2 regions of the Herbaspirillum sp. NPDC087042 genome follow, and region 2 is predicted to be linked to the other one. Evidence: predicted binding sites of a transcription regulator. Region 2 holds the regulator's gene; the other holds the start of a gene.

Region 1 (3,411 bases), on a different contig from region 2:
GCAGGGCTTCATGCGCATGTTCCTGCCGCTGCTGGTGGGCACCATCGCCGCCGTGGTCGTGGGCATGCTGGTGGGGCTGGCCTTCGGCTACAGCCCGATGCATACCTTCTTCTTCATCATCGTACCCATCGTGGGTGGAGGCATCGGTGAAGGCATCCTGCCACTGTCGATCGGCTATGCGGAAATCCTCGGACGTTCGCAGGATGGCCTGATCGCCATGATGGTGCCGGCCGCACTGGTGGGCAACGTGGTGGCGATCCTCTCCAGCGGCATCCTGAAATGGCTGGGCGAGAAGCGTCCCGGCATCAGCGGCAATGGGGTGCTGGTGCGCAGTGGCGACGACCAGACGCTGCTGCACAACGAGCACATCGATGCGCCGCTGAACCTGAGCCTGATGGGCGCGGGGCTGCTGATCAGTTGCGCCTTCTTTATCCTGGGTTCGCTGCTCTCGCTCTATACCGGCATCCCCGGCCCCATCCTGATGATCGTCGCAGCGGCCCTGCTCAAGGTCAGCCGGGTAGTGCCACCGTCCATGGAACTGGGCGCCTACCAGATGTACAAGTTCGTCTCCTCCAACCTGACCTTCGCGATCCTGGTCGGCCTGGGCGCGCTGTTCGTCTCGTGGAAGGACCTGGCGCATTCGTTTTCGCTGGCCTATGTGGCCATCTGCGCCAGTGCCGTGGTGGCGCTGGTGCTCTCGGGCTACCTGGTGGGCAAATGGCTCAACATGTATCCGGTGGAGTCGGCCATCGTCACGGCTTGCCACAGCGGCCTGGGTGGCACCGGCGATGTGGCGATCCTGTCGGCCGCCAATCGCATGGGACTGATGCCCTTCGCGCAGATCTCCACCCGCATCGGTGGGGCGCTGATGGTGGTGCTAGCGACGCTGCTGCTGAAGTGGTTCCATTAGGAAATTAGGCGTCGGGCAGGATCTCGGTCAGCGACAGGATGGCCTGCGCCACCTCGGCGATGCGCCGGTTCTGGTTCATGGCGTGCTTGCGCAGGAGGCGGTAGGCGCTTTCTTCGTTCAAGCCCTGCTTCATCATCAGCACGCCCTTGGCGCGTTCGATGAGCTTGCGTTCTTCCAGGCTCTCGCGCACGGTGGCCAGCTCCTGGGTCAGGTTCTGCAGCCGCTCGGACTGGGTGCGCAGGATATCGACGATGGAGTGCGCCAGGTGCGGGCCGACACCGGCGTCCAGCCCGGGCGCGAAGGATTCCAGCGAGGCCAGCGGATCGACGGGTTCCTGCTGGCCCGGCAGCAGCGCCTGGTCGTCCAGCCCCTTTTGCAGTTCCACGATCTTGTCCCGGCACTGGGTCTGTACATAGCCGGCCAGGTGGATCTCGACCTGGTGCAGGCCGTCCATGCGCAGGGAGCAGCAGCGGTACCAGTCCTCGGCCAGTTCCGCATCCAGCGGGCGTTCGTGGCTGGTCAGCAGCTTGCGGCGCAGGCGTTCCAGTTCGGCCAGCGGCAGCGTGGCCTGCATGGCAGTCCATTCGTTGCGGAAACCTTCGGCGAAGGACTCGAAGCGGCGCAGCGCCTGCTCCTGCATCTCGATCTGGTATTCGATGGTCTGTTCCTGCTCGCGCGTGATCTTGCCCGAGGCAAAGGCCGCTGCGCCGGCGGCGCGCTCGCGGCCGGCGAATTCCTTGCCCTGCATCAGGTTGAACAGCGCCACCAGCAGGCGCGAGATCTGCGGATCGACGGCCACGTCGGCGGCCTCGAAGACCAGCGCCAGCAAGGCGCCGACCAGGGTCTTGAAACGTTCGTAGCTCTGGGCGGCGGTGATGGTCAGGGCCGAGATGTCGGCGCGCAACTGTGGCAGTCCGGCCAGCGCATGCAGGGAAAAGGCAATGCGGGTGTAGAGGCGGGCGCCGTTGCTCAAGGCATTGTCGTGTTCGGTCGATTGCAGCCAGGCATTGAATTCCTGCTGGGCCGCTTCGCTGGCGGCTACCCGTTCCTGGCGCTGGGCGGCGTCGCGCTCGCCGCGCGAGCCCAGGTAGATGTTGGAGACGCCGCGTTCCTGCTGCAGGCAGTGGATCAGCTTGCCCACGGTCAGCACCAGCTCGCAGGTGCGCGCCAGGCGTTGTAGTTCTTCCACCTCGCAGCGGCGGGCGGTGATCAGGTAGTTGAGGACGTTGTTCATGGTCGGGGCTGCAAAGAGGGATCTGCCGGAGGGCAAGCAAGAGTCATGCTAACGGGAAATGCACAATGCGTGATTTTCTCGTGAAACCCGCTCGCCGGGAAGCCGGCATGGACCCCTTATGCCAGCACCGCCACGCTTTCACCCACCAGCCGTCCGATCAGATCGGTATCGGGCGTGGCCGCCAGCGCGCGGGCGGCATTCTGGCGACCGGTGGCCAGCAGCGTGTCACCGGTGATGGTGTACTCGCTATGGCAGGCCGGGCAGTAGAGTGCATCGCCGTCGCGGGCCTGGCGCGGTCGCACCACGATGGGGCCGCACATGGTGCAGCATTGCAGCGGGATGCCCTGGTCGCTGTGGCCGACGATATGCGCCAGCGCCGGGTTGTCGGCCAGGCCGATGAAGCGCCGACCCAGTTCGGCGTCGAACTGGCGACCGAGTTCTTCTTCGATGATCTCCATGGCGCGGGCGATGGGCATGCCGTTGCGGTAGGGGCGGCTGCTGGTCATGGCATCGAAGGCGTCGCAGATGCCGACGATGCGGGCCACCAGCGGGATCTCGTGGCCGCGCCGGCCATACGGGTAGCCGCGCCCGTCCGGTGTCTCGTGGTGCAGCAGGATGGCATCTTCGGCCAGGGCGGCCAGCGGATGGCCGGCCAACATGCGCTGGCCGATTTCCGGATGGGTCTTGATGACGGCGTACTCGGCCTCATCGAGCCGGCCCTTCTTGCCCAGTACCGCGTCGGGAATGCCGATCTTGCCCAGGTCGTGCAGGAAGGCGCCGATGGCAATGCGCGCGACCGTGGCGGCATCCAGCCCGGCGGCCTCGGCCAGCAGCCGCGACAGACGTGCCACGCGCCACAGGTGCCCACCGGTATAGGGATCGCGCGCCTCGACCGCCCAGGCCAGCAGATACAGGCTGAACAACAGTTGTTCATCGGGGGAAGACGCAGCGTTCCGCGAGGTGGCCGGGGAGCGGCGGGTGGCGCGCTGCCACAGGGAAAGCAGGTTCATGCGGGCTCCGGATCAACAGTGAATGGGTCGTGGACATGGGCGACCTGCCTGAGGACACGTCGCCCTAGCCATTCGCTGGGGCCGCCGGTCCGGTTACAGTCCGCGTAAAAAATATTGTTCGACATTTTCCCTCAATCCCTGTAACCCTGACAGCCTGACCGGCGAATTTGGGGGGCAGACGGACGCAGTGTTGCGACCGTCGCATCCATGCCGGGCAATCCCGGTGACGCAATCGCACCGTGGCCTGTCGGTCACGC
Region 2 (3,411 bases):
ATGGCCTTGCCGGAGAAGCCGCATTGCGGGAACTGGGCGGTACCCTTCATGAACAGCACGACAGGGTTTTGGGTCACGGTTTCTTTGATCCAGGATTGGACGTCGCTCATGGCTATGCCTTTGAAAATGGGATTGCCGACATTATAGGGAAAAGCCGGCGCTCGCGTTGGAACCGCCACACCCGGATTGATCTCGCACACAACAGTTTATTTCAATCGGGAAACTATTTATATGATATGCAAGCAATGACGCAGCTTGCCCAAATGCAAAAGGGCGCTTGCGCGCCCTTTGCTCATGTCAGGTGATGAAACTGTCAGGGCATCATGCCGCGCCAGCCATCATGTCGCCGGCAGCTTCGTCCGGCAGGCGTTTGGCGGCGGAGTGATGCTCCTGCAGCCGGTCCTTGTGCTTGATGACCTGGCGATCGAGCTTGTCGATCAGGGCATCGATAGCAGCATAGAGGTCGTGTGCGATGCTTTCCGCATGTAGATCCTTCCCCTTGATGTGGACGTTGATTTCCGCTTTTTGGCGCTTTTCCTTTTCTGTGAGTTTATCTACGCTCAGGATCACGCTGACGTCGATCACGTTGTCGAAATGGCGCTTGATGCGTGCCAGCTTGCTTTGCACGTATTCCCGCAGGGCGGGGGTCAGTTCGAGGTGGTGTCCACTGATGGTCAGATTCATACAACACTCCTATCGTGAAGTCACTGGAGGTTCGAGCAATCCATCGCTACTGCTGCGCTGCCAAAGGCACGTCTGACGTGTCGGTTGGCATCGGATGCTTGCCAGAACACAGCAACGGCTACTGCAGAGAAACTGAGAAAAAAATGCGAAACACTCAGAGGGACTTGCGGAGATTGACCGGCGGAATCTTCAACACTTCGCGGTATTTGGCGACTGTACGTCGCGCGACCACCATGCCTTGTTCTGCCAGCATATCCGCAATCTTGCTATCGGATAATGGGGTCTGCGGGTTTTCGGCTCCTATCAACTGTTTGATCAGTGCCCGTATCGCGGTGGAGGAGGCTTCGCCTCCGGTTTCAGTCGCGACGTGGCTACCGAAGAAGTACTTCAACTCAAACATGCCGTGCGGCGTGAGCATGTATTTCTGAGTTGTCACGCGAGAGATTGTGCTCTCGTGTAGACCCAGTGTATCAGCAATTTCACGCAGCACAAGGGGGCGCATGGCGACTGCCCCATGTGAAAAGAAGTTTCTTTGACGTTCGACAATAGCCTGTGCAACTCGCAAAATTGTATCGAAGCGCTGGCGCATATTCTTGATGAGCCACTTCGCCTCCTGCAGCTGGGAAGACAGCGATCCCTCGCCCTTGGCCTGCTTCAGCGCACTCGCATACATGGCATTGACGCGCAGCTTGGGCATGACCTCATGGTTGAGCATGACCTGCCAGCCGGTCTTTGTCTGTTTGACAATCACATCCGGCACCACGTAGTCGGAGGAATCGCGCGCGAATTCCGCACCCGGATGGGGGCGGCACTGGCGGATCACCGCCTGGGCTTCGCGCAGGTCCTCGTCGTCGCAATCGAGGGCTTTCTTGATCTTGTTGAAGTCGCGCTGGGCGAACAGCGGCAGGTAATCCTCAACGATCCTCAGCGCCAGCTTGCGGGTCACGAACGGCACCTTGGGCAGGCGCCGGATCTGCAAGGCCAGGCATTCGCCGGCACTGCGCGCGCCGACACCGGCCGGGTCCAGGCTCTGCAGCAATTTCAGCGCAATGCCCAGCTCTTCCAGGTCGATGCCCAGCTCTTCGGGCAGGCGCGCCAGGATATCTTCCAGCGGTTCTTCCAGATAGCCGCTGTCGTCGAGCGCGTCGGTGAGCAGTTCCAGCAGTGCGCGGTCGCGCAGGGTGCGGGCGGTCACGCGGATCTGGTCCAGCAGGTGTTCGCGCAGGGTGATTTCGTGGGCTTCCAGTTGCGGACGGGCATCTTCGTCGTCAGACGATTTGCCGTTGCGGGCAACGTCGTCGAAGCTCCAGTCGGACTCGCCGCTGACACCGCCCTCGGGGGCGTTGTCCTGGTATTCGAAGCTGGATTCGCCATCGGCGCTGGCGGGGGCCGCGTCGCCGCTGCCTTCGCTGTTGCCTTCGGCCACACCCGAAGAGGGCGTGGCACTGACGGCACCATCGGCCAGCAGGCGCACCGAATTGTCCAGCGCATCGTCGAGGCGTTCCAGCAGCGGATTGTCGGAGAGGATCTGTTCCAGCTCCTGGTGCAGTTCCAGCGTCGACAATTGCAGCAGTCTGATCGACTGCTGCAATTGCGGCGTCAATGCGAGGTGCTGCGAAGTTCGTAACTGGAGCGATTGTTTCATCTGTTTTTCGTGTGGCGGCGTGGCCCGCTGTTTTCTATGCCTAGCATCTCCGCACGCAGGTCTTACATGCGGAAGTGCTCTCCCAGGTAGACGCGTCGGACCGATTCGTTGGCGATGATCTCATCCGGATTGCCGCTGGCCAGGACCGTGCCCTGGTTGATGATGTAGGCGCGGTCGCAGATGCCCAGGGTTTCGCGCACGTTGTGGTCGGTGATGAGCACGCCGATGCCGCGTTCCTTGAGGAAGCGCACGATGCGCTGGATCTCGATCACCGCGATCGGGTCGATACCGGCAAAGGGTTCATCCAGCAGCACGAAGCGCGGATCGGTGGCCAGGGCGCGGGCGATCTCGACGCGCCGGCGCTCACCGCCTGACAGCGACAGGGCCTGGCTTTCGCGCAGCTTCTCGATCTGCAGTTCGTGCAGCAGGTTGTTGAGGCGGTTCTCGATTTCGTCGCGCGAGAGTGACTTGCCGTCTTCCTTGCGCAGTTCCAGCACGGCGCGGATATTGTCTTCCACCGTCAGCTTGCGGAACACCGAGGCTTCCTGCGGCAGGTAGGACAGGCCCAGCGTGGCGCGCTTGTGGATGGCCAGGCGCGAGATGGGCGAGCCATCCAGGTCGATCTCGCCGCCATCGGACGGCACCAGGCCCACGATCATGTAGAAGGAGGTGGTCTTGCCGGCGCCGTTGGGGCCGAGCAGGCCGACCACTTCGCCGCTGCGCACTTCCATGGAGACATCGCGCACGACCTGGCGGGCGCCATAGCTTTTCTTCAGTCCGCGGACTACCAGCGAGCTCGTCATTACTGGTCCTTTCCGGGTTGCGCGGCCTGGGGCTTGCGTTGCGGCGCGGCCGGCTGACCCGGGACGGAAGCAGGGGCGGGAGCAGGCGCAGCACCGGCCGGCGGCGGACTCTTGGGCTGGATCACGGCCGTGATGCGGCCGGCGCCCGGCTTGCTTTCGCCGCTGACGGTGTTGTTGACCGAGTAGAACTCGGCGCGGCTGTCATAAGAGATGAACTCGCCATTGACCTCGTCGGTGACGCGCTTGCCATCCATGCGCTGGATGTGGGCGCGCTGGAAC

Evidence for each region. Region 2 encodes sigma-54, which starts transcription at its own class of promoters, with help from an activator protein. Its sites were predicted from a motif close to TGGCANGNAANCTGCTTT; they were not measured.
Region 1: the regulator sigma-54 is predicted to act here: its motif matches at 2,178-2,195, upstream of ACIPHN_RS05445 (nitrate- and nitrite sensing domain-containing protein).

Annotation. Positions count from the first base shown of each region.
Region 1 is NZ_JBIUZW010000002.1:265,783-269,193, forward strand. It holds gene ACIPHN_RS05440 (2-hydroxycarboxylate transporter family protein) at 1-910, shown strand, start outside; gene ACIPHN_RS05445 (nitrate- and nitrite sensing domain-containing protein) at 915-2,144, opposite strand; gene ACIPHN_RS05450 (HD-GYP domain-containing protein) at 2,261-3,154, opposite strand.
Region 2 is NZ_JBIUZW010000010.1:175,788-179,198, forward strand. It holds gene grxD (Grx4 family monothiol glutaredoxin) at 1-110, opposite strand, end outside; gene hpf (ribosome hibernation-promoting factor, HPF/YfiA family) at 322-684, opposite strand; gene ACIPHN_RS15335 (RNA polymerase factor sigma-54) at 839-2,329, opposite strand; gene lptB (LPS export ABC transporter ATP-binding protein) at 2,392-3,132, opposite strand; gene lptA (lipopolysaccharide transport periplasmic protein LptA) at 3,132-3,411, opposite strand, start outside.